One region of the Streptomyces sp. NPDC025638 genome, then DNA from elsewhere that is predicted to be linked to it. Evidence: predicted binding sites of a transcription regulator. Region 1 holds the regulator's gene; the other holds the start of a gene.
The links. The regulator HrcA, encoded in region 1, represses chaperone genes, less so after heat shock. The targets are predictions, from matches to a motif close to TTNGCACTCNGNNNNNCNGAGTGCNAA.

Region 1 (7,223 bases):
GGTGAGGACGACCTCCTCGCCGGGCTGGAGCCGCTTCACGGAGACCGCGTGCCGTCCCTCGGGGCCGTCGAGGACGTACTGCCCGCCGCCGCCCGCGCGGAAGTGCTCGACGACGAAGACCGGTGCCGTCATCGCGCCTCACCCCTGGTCGACAACGCTGTCTCGGCCGCGGCGAGTTCGGCCGCCAGGACCTCCACCAGCTGCCCGGCCGGCAGGTCCCGGGCCATCCTGTGCCCCTGGCCCGCCCACAGCGCCATGCCCTGCGCGTCACCGGCCTTGGCGGCCGCCTTGCGCAGCGGCGCGGTCAGATGGTGGACCTCCGGGTAGGCGGCGGGGGCGTACGGCCCGTGCTCGCGCATGAAGCGGTTGACCAGGCCGCGGGCCGGCCGGCCGGAGAACGCGCGGGTCAGCTCCGTACGGGCGAAGAGCGGGTTGGTCAGCGCCCGCTTGTGCAGGGCGTTCGCGCCGGACTCGGGGGTCGCGAGGAACGCGGTGCCGAGCTGGGCGGCGCTCGCGCCCGCCGCGAGGGCGGCGGCGATCTGACCGCCCCGCATGATGCCGCCGGCCGCGACGATCGGGAGGTCCACGGTCTCGCGGATCTGGGCGACGAGGGAGAGCAGTCCGATGCCCGCGCAGTCGTTCTCCGGGATGTCGCGGTGGCTGCCCTGGTGTCCGCCGGCCTCCACGCCCTGCGCGATCACCGCGTCGGCGCCGGCCCGCTGCACGGCGAGGGCCTCCTCGGCGGTGGTCGCGGTGACCAGGGTGAGGGTGCCCGCGCGGCGGAAGGACTCCAGCACCTCACTGGTGGGGACGCCGAAGTGGAAGGAGACCACCGGCACCGGGTTGTCGAGGAGCACGGCGAGCTTGACGTCGTAGCCGTCGTCGCGGCCGCTGTCCGGGTCGCCGAGCTCGGTCTCGTACCAGGCGGCCTCGCCGGCCAGCTGATGGGCGTAGACCTCCACGGCCGACGGGTCGGCGTACTCCGGCTGCGGCATGAAGAGGTTCACGCCGAAGGGGCGGTTGGTGAGTCCGCGCAGCTGCTTGATCTCCTGGTACAGGCCGTCGGCGGTCTTGTACCCGGCGGCGAGGAATCCGAGACCGCCCGCATCGGACACGGCAGCCGCGAGCTGCGGGACGGAGACCCCGCCCGCCATGGGGGCCTGCACGATCGGATGAGGGAAGAGATCGGTCAGTGCGGAGGACATGACGGCATGTTGTCACGTCCTCCGATCAAGTCCGAATCCGGCCTTCCCTTGGCATACGCCATTGGCATGCGGCCGGATCAGCGACCGCCGGCCGACCCGTCAGCGACCGTTGAACGCATCCTTCAGCCGCGAGAACAGCCCCTGCTGACCCGGCTGACTGTGCCATCCCGGGGGCCAACCCCCGGAACCCCCGGCCGACCCGTCAGCGACCGTTGAACGCATCCTTCAGCCGCGAGAACAGCCCCTGCTGACCCGGCTGGAACTGGCCCTGGGGCCGCTCCTCGCCGCGCAGCTTGGCCAGCTCGCGCAGCAGGCGCTCCTGCTCGGGGTCCAGCTTGTTCGGGGTCTGGACCTCGACGTGGACCACGAGGTCGCCCCGGCCGCCGCCGCGCAGATGCGTGACGCCCCGGCCGTGCAGCGGGATCGACTGGCCGGACTGGGTGCCCGGGCGGATGTCGACCTCTTCGAGGCCGTCCAGGGTCTCCAGCGGGACCTTGGTGCCGAGCGCCGCCGCCGTCATCGGGATCGTGACCGTGCAGTGCAGGTCGTCGCCGCGCCGCTGGAACATGGCGTGCGGCAGCTCGTGGATCTCGACGTACAGGTCACCGGCGGGACCGCCGCCGGGGCCGACCTCGCCCTCACCGGCGAGCTGGATACGCGTGCCGTTGTCCACACCGGCCGGGATCTTGACCGTGAGGGTGCGGCGGGACCGTACGCGGCCGTCGCCGGCGCACTCCGGGCACGGGGTGGGCACCACGGTGCCGAAGCCCTGGCACTGGGGGCACGGGCGGGACGTCATGACCTGGCCCAGGAAGGACCGGGTCACCTGCGACACCTCACCGCGGCCGCGGCACATGTCACACGTCTGGGCGGTGGTGCCCGGCGCGGCACCCTCGCCGTTGCAGGTGTTGCAGACGACGGCCGTGTCGACCTGGATGTCCTTCGTCGTACCGAAGGCCGCCTCGTCCAGCTCGACCTCGATACGGATCATCGCGTCCTGGCCCCGGCGGGTACGCGAGCGCGGCCCGCGCTGCGACGCCGTACCGAAGAACGCGTCCATGATGTCGGAGAAGTTGCCGAAGCCACCGGCCCCGAAGCCGCCCGCACCGGCCCCGCCGGCCTGCGAGAGCGGGTCGCCGCCGAGGTCGTAGACCTGCTTCTTCTGCGGGTCCGACAGCACCTCGTAAGCGGCGTTGATCTCCTTGAACCGCTCCTGGGTCTTCGGATCCGGGTTCACGTCCGGGTGCAGCTCGCGCGCGAGCCGGCGGAAGGCCTTCTTGATCTCTTCCTGCGACGCGTCGCGACGCACGCCGAGAACGGCGTAGTAGTCCGTGGCCACTTACGACTCCGCCAGGATCTGTCCGACGTAACGTGCCACTGCGCGTACCGCTCCCATCGTTCCCGGGTAATCCATGCGGGTCGGTCCGACCACGCCGAGCTTGGCGACTGCCTCGCCGCCCGAACCGTAACCGACCGACACGACGGACGTGGAGTTGAGTCCCTCATGGGGGATCTCGTGGCCGATGCGCACGATCACACCCGGATCCTTGGCCTCGCCGAGGAGCTTGAGGAGCACGACCTGCTCCTCCAGTGCCTCCAGGACGGGCCGGATCGTGAGGGGAAAGTCATGTCCGAAGCGGGTCAGATTGGCGGTGCCGCCGATCATCAGCCGCTCCTCGTTCTCCTCGACGAGCGTCTCCAGCAGGGTGGAGAGCACCGTCGAGACCGTGCCTCGGTCCTCGACCTCGAAGGCGTCCGGCAGGTCTTCGACCAGCTGGGGCACGTCCGTGAAACGACGGCCCGCGACCCGGCTGTTCAGCCGCGCCCGCAGATCCGCCAGGGACGATTCCCCGAAGGGTGCCGGGCAGTCGACCATCCGCTGCTCGACCCGGCCGGTGTCCGTGATCAGCACGAGCATCACCCGCGCGGGCGCGAGCGACAGCAGCTCCACGTGCCGCACGGTCGAGCGGGTCAGGGAGGGGTACTGCACGACGGCGACCTGCCGGGTGAGCTGGGCGAGCAGCCGGACCGTGCGTGCCACGACGTCGTCCAGGTCGACGGCGCCGTCGAGGAAGTTCTGGATCGCCCGCCGTTCGGGGGCGCTCATCGGCTTGACACCGGCGAGTTTGTCGACGAACAGCCGATAGCCCTTGTCCGTCGGGATCCGCCCCGCGCTCGTGTGCGGCTGGGCGATGAAGCCCTCGTCCTCCAGGGCCGCCATGTCATTGCGGACGGTGGCCGGGGACACACCGAGGTTGTGCCGCTCGGTCAGCGCCTTGGAGCCGACCGGCTCCTCCGTGCCGACATAGTCCTGGACGATGGCGCGCAGCACTTGGAGCCTGCGTTCGCTCAGCATTCGCGCGCACCTCCAGAAATGTCGTGATCTTGACGCCCTGCCTGGCACTCTGCTCGTCCGAGTGCCAGAGTTCCCCGGCCCAGTGTACGGCGGTGGGGTACGCCCCGGGCAAGGCCGGTCATGCGCCTTCGTGCCCGTGGTGGCCGTCACGGATAGCGTCGCCGTATGACGGTGACTTGGGAAGAGCTGGGGTGGGAGCGGGTGGCCGCCGGGGTGGGCAGGTGCCGGCTGCCTGGCTGGGACTGCACGGCGGGGCTGGTTCTCGGTGAGGGTACGGCGCTGGTGGTGGACGCCGGGTCGAGCCTCGCGGAGGGCGCGTGGTTGCGCGCGCGGGCGCAGCGGCTCGCCGGTCACCGTGTGACCCATCTCGCGCTCACCCACCCCCACTTCGACCATGTCTTCGGCGCGGCGGCGTTCGCGGGCGCGGAGGTGTTCGCCGCGGTCGGCACGGACGCGGTGTTCGCGTACGAGCGGGAGGACCTCCGCCGGGACGCGATCCGCAACGGGCTGCCCGCCCGGGAGGCGGAGGAAGCGGCCGATGCCCTCGTCCTGCCCCGTCATCCGGTCTCCGGCGAGTGGACGCTGGACCTGGGCGGGGGCCGCCAGGTGCTGCTGGCGAACGTCGGCCCGGGCCACACCGCCCATGACCTGGCGGTCCTGGTTCCGGGCGAACCCGAAGTGGTGTTCTGCGGCGACCTCGTCGAGGAGTCCGGCGAGCCCCAGGCCGGCCCCGACGCCGTACCGTCGCGGTGGCCCGCGGCCCTCGACCGGCTGCTCGCCCTCGGCGGCGAGGACGCGTTGTACGTCCCCGGTCACGGAGCGGTGGTCGACGCGGGCTTCGTACGACGGCAGCGCGACGAGCTGGCGGCGCGTTTCGGCGTGTCGTGAGCGGGGGTACGGCGGTTCTCCTATCGTCATCCGAATGCGCCAGTACTCGCCGGACCTGACCCCGCCCTGGAAGAAGCCCAAGCCGGTCCCGGAGGTCCCGGCGGACCCCGGTCTGGTGGTGGAGGAGCCCGGCACCGGTTTCTGCGGTGCGGTGATCCGCTGCGAGGCGGGCACGGTGACGCTGGAGGACCGCTTCGGCAAGCACCGGGTGTTCCCGCTGGAGCCGCGCGGCTTCCTGCTGGAGGGCAGGGTGGTGACGCTGGTGCGGCCTTCGACGGCGCCGGTACGTCCCACCCGTACCGCTTCCGGCTCGGTCGCCGTCCCCGGCGCACGCGCGCGTGTCGCCCGCGCCGGCCGCATCTACGTCGAGGGCCGGCACGACGCGGAGCTGGTGGAGAAGGTGTGGGGCGACGACCTGCGCATCGAGGGCGTGGTCGTGGAGTACCTGGAGGGCGTCGACGACCTGCCGTCGATCGTCACGGAGTTCGGGCCGGGCCCGGACGCGCGGCTCGGGGTTCTCGTGGACCACTTGGTGCCGGGTACGAAGGAGTGGCGGATCGCCGAGTCGGTGACGAGCGAGCACGCGCTGGTGGTCGGCCACCCGTACATCGACATCTGGGAGGCGGTGAAGCCGGCGTCCCTGGGCATCGCGGCCTGGCCGCGCATCCCGCACGGCCAGGACTGGAAGACGGGCGTGTGCCGGGCGCTGGGCTGGCCGGAGAACACGGGGGCGGCTTGGCAGGGGATTCTGTCGCGGGTGCGGTCCTACAAGGACCTGGAGGCGGAGTTGCTGGGGAGGGTGGAGGAACTGATCGACTTCGTCACGGGTAGCGGTGGGGCCTGACCTTCTCGTAAGCGGCGAACTCGCTGGTGTCCAGTTCGACGCCAATTGACTCCAACGGCGTGAGGTCGCCGAACTTGGTGATCCGTTGACACCGGTAGTCTGCGTACTCCCCATTGCCCGTTGGCTCGGTGAGCAGCACGCACTGAGCCATGACGGGATCGATGATCAAGTAGGCCGGTACCTTTGCCGCCGCGTAGATCGACCGCTTGACCCCGTAGTCGCGCCCGACACTCGTCTTTGAAACCACCTCCACGAGCATCGTGATGACTTCGGACGGCATCAGCCTTCCATGGCCCGGCCCGGTGCCCCGCTCCAGTACCACCAGGTCCGGCTGCGGCTGACTCGTCTCCTCCAGAATTGCGATGTCCTGAGTCTGAAGGCGTCGCCACTTCCGACGGGGGATCTGGTCGACCAGCGCCTCCACGATGTCGTTGTGCGCAACATCGGGCCCCGCCATCATCACGATTTCCCCCCGGAGGAGCTCGACCTTGAATTCCTCGGGGAACTCAAAGTTCTCGAAGAACTTCACGATGTCGGTGGTCATCGGTCGGTCTTCCACAGCGGTCATCTCCGCAGCCCTCCGGTTTCCGCCACCGTTCAACTACGGCGGCAGCGTACGAACCAGGTTAGGCATCGAACCGGTGATCCGCACCGATTCACTCGCCCGAGTGATCAGTCCACCAGGTCCCTGACCACCGCATCCGCCAGCAGCCGCCCCCGCAACGTCAGCACCGCACGCCCCTCCTCGTACGGCCCCTCCTGCAGCAGCCCGTCCGCCAGCGCCCGGCGTGAAGCCGCGAGGCCCGCCTCCCGGAGCAGCTCCAGCGGCACGCCCTCCCGCAGCCGCAGTTCCAGCAGGATCCGCTCCACCCGGCGGTCCTCGTCCGACAGCAGCTCGCGGCCCGCGCCCGGTGTCCGGCCCGACGCCAGGGCCGCCGCGTACGCGCCCGGGTGCTTCACGTTCCACCAGCGGACGCCTCCGACGTGGCTGTGGGCGCCCGGGCCCGCGCCCCACCAGTCGGCCCCCCGCCAGTACAGCTCGTTGTGCAGGCAGCGGCCCGATTCCGAGGTGGCCCAGTTGGACACCTCGTACCAGTCGAAACCCGCCGCCGACAGGGCCTCCTCGGCGATCAGATAGCGGTCCGCGTGGACGTCGTCGTCCGTCATCGGGACCTCGCCCCGGCGGATGCGACGGGCCAGCTGCGTACCCTCCTCGACGATCAGGGCGTAGGCGCTGACGTGGTCCGGCCCGGCGCCGATCGCCGCCTCCAGCGACGCCCGCCAGTCGTCGTCCGACTCGCCGGGTGTGCCGTAGATCAGGTCCAGGTTCACATGCTCGAAGCCCACGGCCTTCGCCTCCGCCACGCAGGCCTCGGGGCGCCCGGGGGTGTGCGTCCGGTCGAGCACGCGCAGCACATGCTGCTTCGCGCTCTGCATGCCGAAGGAGACGCGGTTGAAGCCGCCCGCGCGGAGCGCGGCCAGATAGGCCGGGTCGACCGACTCCGGGTTCGCCTCCGTCGTGACCTCCGCGTCGGCCGCCAGACCGAACTCGTCGCGGATCGCCCCCAGCATCCGTACGAGATCGTCCGCTGCCAGCAGCGTAGGCGTACCGCCCCCGACGAACACCGTGCGGACCGCGCGTGGGTCGTCGCCCAGCACCTTGCGGGCCAGGCGGATCTCGTCGATCAGCGTGTCCGCGTAGTTGTCGCGGGAGGCGAGGACGCCGCCCGTGCCGCGCAGCTCGGTCGCGGTGTAGGTGTTGAAGTCGCAGTAGCCGCAGCGGGTCGCGCAGTACGGAACGTGCAGGTAGAAGCCGAGGGGCCGGTCGGCGGCCCCGGCGAGCGCGGACGCGGGCAGCGCACCGTCGGCCGGGACGGGCTCACCGTCGGGGAGTGCGGAAGGCATGTCCTCCATTGTCCCGTACCACGAC
Region 2 (7,223 bases), on a different contig from region 1:
GAAGTAGTCCGGCGGGGCCCACGGGGTGTGCGAGAAATGGCCGATCCGCAGATCGGGGCGGAGCTGCCGGAGCATCCGGGGGGCCAGGGCGAGGTGGTAGTCCTGGATCAGCACCGCGGCGCCCTCGGCGGCCTCCTCCGCCAGCGCCTCGGCGAAGGCCCGGTTGTAGGCCTCGTACGACGCCCACTGGCGCCGGAACTCCGCGTCGAACACCGGCTCCAGCGGGGTCTGGTAGAGCATGTGGTGGACGAACCAGAGCACGGAGTTGGCGACGCCGTTGTACGCGTCGGAGAACACCGTCGCGTCGATGTCCAGCATGCGCACCTGCTGGCCGCCGGTCGCGTCCACGGACAGCCGCCGGCCGCCGTGCGAGCGGCGCACCGCCTCCCGGTCGGCGTCGCTCAGTGCGGCGCACACCCACACCGCGTCCGTGTGCGGCCCGATGGCCGACAGCCCCGAGACCAGCCCGCCGCCACCCCGCTTGGCGTGCAGCGCACCCCCCTCGCGCACCTCGTACGAAACCGGGCCGCGATTGGACGCGACCAGCACTTCAGCAGCACCGTGCGTGGAAGCCATACGCCTCAACCTAGCCCGGCCCGGAAACGCTCAAACGTACGTTCCACCCTGAGAGGGGGCCGTATACAGCCGTTCTCCAGCGATCAGGCCACTCTGCGCGAGGCGTACTCCGCGATCTCCGCCATCGGCGGCCGCTCCTCCGTGTCCACCGAGTAGGTGCGCGGCTCGAAGCCGTCCTCGCCCCGCTCGAACTGGGTGAGGGAGGGCCGGACGAGGTGACCGCGGGCCAGCCTCAGCTGCGCCGTCCGGTAGATCGCCGCCGCCATCCGGCCCAGCGCCTGCCCGTCCTGGTGCCGGTGCTTGCGCACACCCACGTCGACCTGCGCGAGGGCGTCCAGGCCCACCAGGTGCAGGGCGTCGACCAGCATGCCCAGCTCCACGCCGTAGCCGACGGGGAACGGGAGCTGTTCCAGCAGGGAGCGGCGGGCCGCGTACTCGCCGCCGAGCGGCTGCACAAAGCCGGCCAGCTGCGGCCAGTGCATGTTCAGCAGCGGGCGCGCCATCAGCTCGGTGACCCGGCCGCCCTGGCCCGTCGCCCCGCCCAGCGGTCGGTCGTACATCGCCTTGACCAGGTCGACTCCCGGGTCGGTCAGCAGCGGGCCGACGATCCCGGAGACGAAGTCGGAGGAGAACTCCCTCAGGTCGGCGTCGATGAAGCAGACGATGTCCCCGCTCGTGACCAGCAGGGAGCGCCACAGGACCTCCCCCTTGCCGGGAACGGCCGGAATGCGCGGCAGGATGTCGTCGCGGTGGACGACCCTGGCGCCCGCGGCGGCGGCCACCGCGGAGGTGCGGTCGGTGGATCCGGAGTCGACGACGACGATCTCGTCGACGAGCGGGACCTGCTGCATGAGATCGTGGCGGATCACGGCGACGATGTCACCGACCGTCTCCTCCTCGTTGAGCGCGGGCAGCACCACGGACACCGACTGACCCGTCCGCTGCTTGGCGGCGAGGATCTTGTGGAGGGGGCGATCGGTCACGGACCAGGAGCGGGTGGCCAGCCAGCGCTCGACTTCTTCCAGCACAGTCAGCGGCTCCTCACGTTGTCTCGCGGTTCGGACGACTATCTCAACTGTCCTGGCCTTCGGTTACAGTCTTGAACAACGCCGATGACCATCGCATGTCGAGGGTCGTGGGCGTTTACAACCACATACAGCTCATCCAGAGGGGCAGAGGGACACGGCCCGATGAAGCCCCGGCAACCCTCCAGTCGGTTCTCGTTCTCCAGCGAGGCTCCCGGCTAGGGAAGGTGCCAAATCCGTCTCACGGCGAGATGCGTCGTGAGGAAGATGAGGAGAAAGGGCCTCGCCTCCATGGCTGTGCAGACAGTTGCAAGCACCAGCAATCCCACCGTAGACCTCGGCCCGGCCGCTGCCCTGAGCTGTCGCGAGTGCGGTCACCGGGTACCGCTCGGACCGGTGTTCGCCTGCGAGGAGTGTTTCGGCCCGCTCGAGATCGCGTACGACTTCTCGGCGTACGAAACCGAGGAACTCCGCAGGCGCATCGAGGCGGGCCCCGCGAACATCTGGCGTTACGCGCCGCTGCTGCCCGTCCCCGCGGACGTGGCCGACAAGCCGAACCTGAACCCGGGCTGGACCAAGCTCGTCAAGGCCGACAACCTGGCGCGCGAGCTCGGTGTGACCGGCGGGCTCTACGTGAAGGACGACTCGGGCAACCCGACGCACTCCTTCAAGGACCGCGTCGTCGCCCAGGCCCTGGAGGCCGCCCGCGCCTTCGGCTTCACCACCCTGTCCTGCTCCTCCACGGGCAACCTCGCCGGGGCCGTCGGCGCCGCGGCCGCCCGCGCCGGCCTCCGCTCCTGCGTGTTCATCCCGCACGACCTGGAGCAGGGCAAGGTCGTCATGGCCGCGATCTACGGCGGCAACCTCGTCGGTATCGAGGGCAACTACGACGACGTGAACCGCTTCTGCTCCGAGCTGATCGGCGACCCGGCCGGCGAGGGCTGGGGCTTCGTCAACGTCAACCTGCGGCCGTACTACGCGGAGGGCTCCAAGACCCTGGCGTACGAGATCTGCGAGCAGCTCGGCTGGCGGCTGCCCGACCAGATCGTGGTCCCCATCGCGTCCGGCTCCCAGCTCACCAAGGTCGACAAGGGTCTGCAGGAGCTGATCAAGCTCGGGCTGGTCGAGGACCGGCCCTACAAGATCTTCGGCGCCCAGGCCGAGGGCTGCTCGCCGGTTTCCGTGGCCTTCAAGGGCGGGCACGACGTGGTCCGCCCGCAGAAGCCGAACACCATCGCCAAGTCCCTGGCCATCGGCAACCCGGCCGACGGGCCGTACGTCCTCGACATCGCGCGCCGCACCGGTGGAGCGGTGGAGGATGTGACCGACGAGCAGGTCGTGGACGCCATCAAGCTGCTGGCGCGTACCGAAGGCATCTTCGCCGAGACGGCGGGCGGTGTGACGGTGGGCGTGACGCAGAAGCTCATCAAGGACGGTGTCCTCGACCCGGCCAAGACCACCGTCGTCCTCAACACGGGCGACGGCCTGAAGACGTTGGACGCGGTGGCCGGTACGGGGCTCACCGCGACCATTCGTCCCAACCTTGAGTCGTTCCGAGAGGCTGGCCTCACTTGATCTCCTCCTCGGAGTCCCGAGGAGTCCAGCGGTCGCCCGCTGGGCTTCCTGCTTCACGGCCGACTGCCCCCGGGACGAACCCGAGCCGAGGTCTTACGTCAGCTCCACAGGCCGAAACCGCCGGCCCGGCGGCCGATACGCAACGTGGTCCTATCGTCACCGGAGGTCAAATCGTATGAGCGTGACCGTTCGCATCCCCACCATCCTGCGCACCTACACCGGCGGTCAGGCCGAGGTGACGGCCGAGGGCGCGACCCTCGCCGAGGTCATCGAGAGCCTGGAGAAGAACCACACGGGGATCGCCGCCCGTGTCCTGGACGACCAGGGCAAGCTGCGCCGCTTCGTCAATGTGTACGTCAACGACGACGACGTCCGCTTCGAGCAGGGCCTTCAGACGGCGACCCCCGACGGCTCGGGTGTCTCCATCATTCCGGCCGTCGCCGGCGGCTGATCATTACCGTGGGTAACGGCGGTTACCGAGTGTTCATCTGATTGCCTCCTCCGTGAGAGAAGCGGAGGGGGCAATTCAGTGTGATTGAGCGCGGTACAGTTGGGGAACTCGCTCCCGATCTCCGGGTCGGAATCCCTGGATTCATGCCGTAGGCCCGACAAGAAGTAGCCAAAGTGCGCGGGCTTTCTGCGGCTTTTATACCTTTTGCAGGGCCCGACTTGCCCTGAATTCAGGCGAATTCTCGCCACATTCCGGACCGGTCGCGTCCAGAATTCTCGTCCGATTGACCTGTTGCAGACGGCAGTTGGACAGATACATTCAGCCGCGGTCGACGCGTTCCGGCGCACGCCCCCAAGCCAATGGGGGGTGAGGTCTGACCCGGATCCGCGAGGTGTGGATCTGTGCAAGGGCCAGTAATAGGGGAGTTAGGCATGGCTCAGGGCACCGTCAAGTGGTTCAACGCGGAGAAGGGGTACGGCTTCATCGCGGTCGACGGTGGTGCGGATGTTTTCGTCCACTACAGCGCGATCCAGATGGACGGCTACCGCACCCTGGAAGAGGGACAGCGGGTCGACTTCGAGATCTCGCAGGGCCAGAAGGGCCCGCAGGCGGACATGGTCCGGCTGGCGACCAGCTGAAGCACGCGTCGACTGACACCGACGTTCTGTTCATCTTCGAAGGGCCCGTACCTCCCGGGGTACGGGCCCTTCGGTCTGCCCAGGCGCCATGACGCCGCTGCCCACCTGCGGATCTCCCCGAGCCGCTTGCACTCGACAGAGGCGAGTGCTAATCATTGGCGTTAGCACTCTGAAGGTGAGAGTGACAAAAGAAGGACCGGGTCGGTGAGGCCGCGGAGCGGGTGGGGCAAGGAACCACCGGCCCGTGGGCCGTCCGTCGCGGGCGCGGGCGCGGTCCGAAGGAATCACCCCCAGTCCTGGAGGGACCACTTCACATGGCCAAGATCATCGCGTTCGACGAGGAGGCGCGGCGCGGCCTCGAGCGCGGCATGAACCAGCTCGCGGACGCCGTGAAGGTGACGCTCGGCCCCAAGGGCCGCAACGTCGTCCTCGAGAAGAAGTGGGGCGCTCCCACGATCACCAACGATGGTGTCTCCATCGCCAAGGAGATCGAGCTCGAGGACCCGTTCGAGAAGATCGGCGCCGAGCTGGTCAAGGAAGTCGCCAAGAAGACGGACGACGTCGCCGGTGACGGTACGACCACCGCGACCGTGCTCGCCCAGGCCCTGGTCAAGGAGGGTCTGCGCAACGTAGCCGCCGGCGCCAACCCGATGGCCCTCAAGCGCGGTATCGAGAAGGCCGTCGAGGCCGTCTCCGCCGCCCTGCTGGAGCAGGCCAAGGACGTCGAGACCAAGGAGCAGATCGCCTCCACGGCCTCCATCTCCGCCGCCGACACCCAGATCGGCGAGCTCATCGCCGAGGCCATGGACAAGGTCGGCAAGGAAGGCGTCATCACCGTCGAGGAGTCCCAGACCTTCGGTCTGGAGCTGGAGCTCACCGAGGGTATGCGCTTCGACAAGGGCTACATCTCGGCGTACTTCGCCACCGACATGGAGCGGATGGAGGCGTCGCTCGACGACCCGTACATCCTCATCGCCAACTCCAAGATCGGCTCCGTCAAGGACCTGCTCCCGCTCCTGGAGAAGGTCATGCAGTCGGGCAAGCCGCTGCTGATCATCGCCGAGGACGTCGAGGGCGAGGCCCTGTCGACCCTGGTCGTCAACAAGATCCGTGGCACCTTCAAGTCCGTCGCCGTCAAGGCCCCGGGCTTCGGTGACCGCCGCAAGGCCATGCTCGGCGACATCGCCATCCTCACGGGCGGCGAGGTCATCTCCGAGGAGGTCGGCCTCAAGCTGGAGAACGCGACCCTGGACCTCCTGGGCCGCGCCCGCAAGGTCGTCATCACCAAGGACGAGACCACCATCGTCGACGGTGCCGGCTCCTCCGACCAGGTCAACGGCCGGGTCAACCAGATCCGCGCCGAGATCGAGAACAGCGACTCCGACTACGACCGCGAGAAGCTGCAGGAGCGCCTGGCGAAGCTCGCCGGCGGTGTCGCGGTCATCAAGGCCGGTGCCGCCACCGAGGTGGAGCTCAAGGAGCGCAAGCACCGCATCGAGGACGCCGTCCGCAACGCCAAGGCGGCCGTCGAGGAGGGCATTGTCGCCGGTGGTGGCGTGGCCCTGCTCCAGGCCTCCCAGGTGTTCGAGAAGCTGGAGCTGCAGGGTGACGAGGCGACCGGCGCCCAGGCCGTGAAGCTCGCGCTCGAGGCTCCGCTGAAGCAGATCGCCGTCAACGCCGGCCTCGAGGGCGGTGTCGTGGTGGAGAAGGTGCGCAACCTGACCCCGGGCCACGGCCTGAACGCCGCGACCGGCGAGTACGTCGACCTGGTCAAGGAAGGCATCATCGACCCGGCGAAGGTGACCCGTTCCGCGCTGCAGAACGCCGCCTCCATCGCCGCGCTGTTCCTCACCACCGAGGCCGTCATCGCCGACAAGCCGGAGAAGGCCGCCGCGGCCGCTCCGGGCGGCATGCCGGGCGGTGACATGGACTTCTGATCGACCGGTTCCGGTTGATCGAGCGTCCTGCTCGATCCGAGGGCGGCGCTCCCCGTGCGGGGGCGTCGCCCTCGGGCGTTTCAGTCGGCGTAGTCCTTGAGCTCCGACGTGTCGAGGGTGAAGCCGACGGGGTGGGGGATCTCCACCTGGGAACCCCAAGAGTGCGAGGAGACCTGCTGGTAGCGGCCGTCCTTCGGCTCGCTGTAGACGACGACGGTGTCGTTGTCCCGGTCGATGAGCAGGTAGACGGGAATGTCGGCCGCCGCGTAGCCGATCGGCTTGTCGATGCGGTCGCGCTGGTCGGTGTCACGGTCGTGGGAGGTGATCTCTACGGCCACGAGGATGCCGTCGCTCTTGGACCACTCCCCGTGCCCCGTGAAGTGGCCCTTGCGCGCCAGGGCTCCGTCCGTGCGGGCGCGGCCCTTGCGGTAGGCCTCTGCCCTGACACCGGACTCGGGATACAGACGTAGGTCAGGGCTGCTGCATGCACTGCTCCTGCAACCGGATGAAGATCTCCCGGTGGTTGCCGTCCGGCACTGCCTTGACCTCGACTTTTCCATTGATGTACTCGAGCCGCACGGTTTCGGGAGCCACCGCGGCCAACTCCTCGAATTCCTCGACGTTGGTGGTGGAGTGGTTCGCGCGGGGAGCCTCCGACGAAGCCGTACTGCGTGCCCTGACCGGCGGCCTGCCCACGCCGGTGCACCACCCGGCGGCCCTGGTCCGCAGCCGCCTCACCGCCAAGCTCCCTCCGGAACCCGTCCCGCGCCCGCCCCTCCGCGTCCTGGAGTGCGCCAAGTGCGGCACGCCCGGCCGCCCGGAGGCCCTGCCGGGCGGTATGTGCGGCGCATGCCGGGGCGAACACGCCGCCGCCCGCCCCAGTGCGCCCCTGTCCGCCCATGCGGTCCACACCCGCGCGGCCCAGATCCGTGCCGCGATGGTCCAGCAACAACGAGAAGGGACACCCGTATGACGGCTAGAGCGGGCCGTGCCGAACACACAGCCCAAGCGGGGCGAGCGC

Region 2: a site for HrcA is predicted at 4,427-4,453, ahead of groL (chaperonin GroEL). Genes of this name have one in related genera too.

The regions. Positions count from the first base shown of each region.
Region 1 is NZ_JBVHLX010000001.1:558,008-565,230, reverse strand. It holds gene ACZ4EG_RS02510 (16S rRNA (uracil(1498)-N(3))-methyltransferase) at 1-132, opposite strand, end outside; gene ACZ4EG_RS02505 (nitronate monooxygenase) at 129-1,205, opposite strand; gene dnaJ (molecular chaperone DnaJ) at 1,408-2,544, opposite strand; gene hrcA (heat-inducible transcriptional repressor HrcA) at 2,545-3,561, opposite strand; gene ACZ4EG_RS02490 (MBL fold metallo-hydrolase) at 3,727-4,449, shown strand; gene ACZ4EG_RS02485 (DUF3097 domain-containing protein) at 4,484-5,293, shown strand; gene ACZ4EG_RS02480 (Uma2 family endonuclease) at 5,271-5,861, opposite strand; gene hemW (radical SAM family heme chaperone HemW) at 5,966-7,198, opposite strand.
Region 2 is NZ_JBVHLX010000015.1:100,422-107,644, forward strand. It holds gene ACZ4EG_RS33980 (alpha,alpha-trehalose-phosphate synthase (UDP-forming)) at 1-576, opposite strand, end outside; gene ACZ4EG_RS33985 (glucosyl-3-phosphoglycerate synthase) at 660-1,604, opposite strand; SAM riboswitch class I at 1,734-1,875, shown strand; gene thrC (threonine synthase) at 1,893-3,176, shown strand; gene ACZ4EG_RS33995 (MoaD/ThiS family protein) at 3,352-3,627, shown strand; gene ACZ4EG_RS34000 (cold-shock protein) at 4,059-4,265, shown strand; gene groL (chaperonin GroEL) at 4,580-6,202, shown strand; partial or broken gene ACZ4EG_RS34010 (Uma2 family endonuclease) at 6,283-6,805, opposite strand; gene ACZ4EG_RS34015 (hypothetical protein) at 6,765-7,175, shown strand.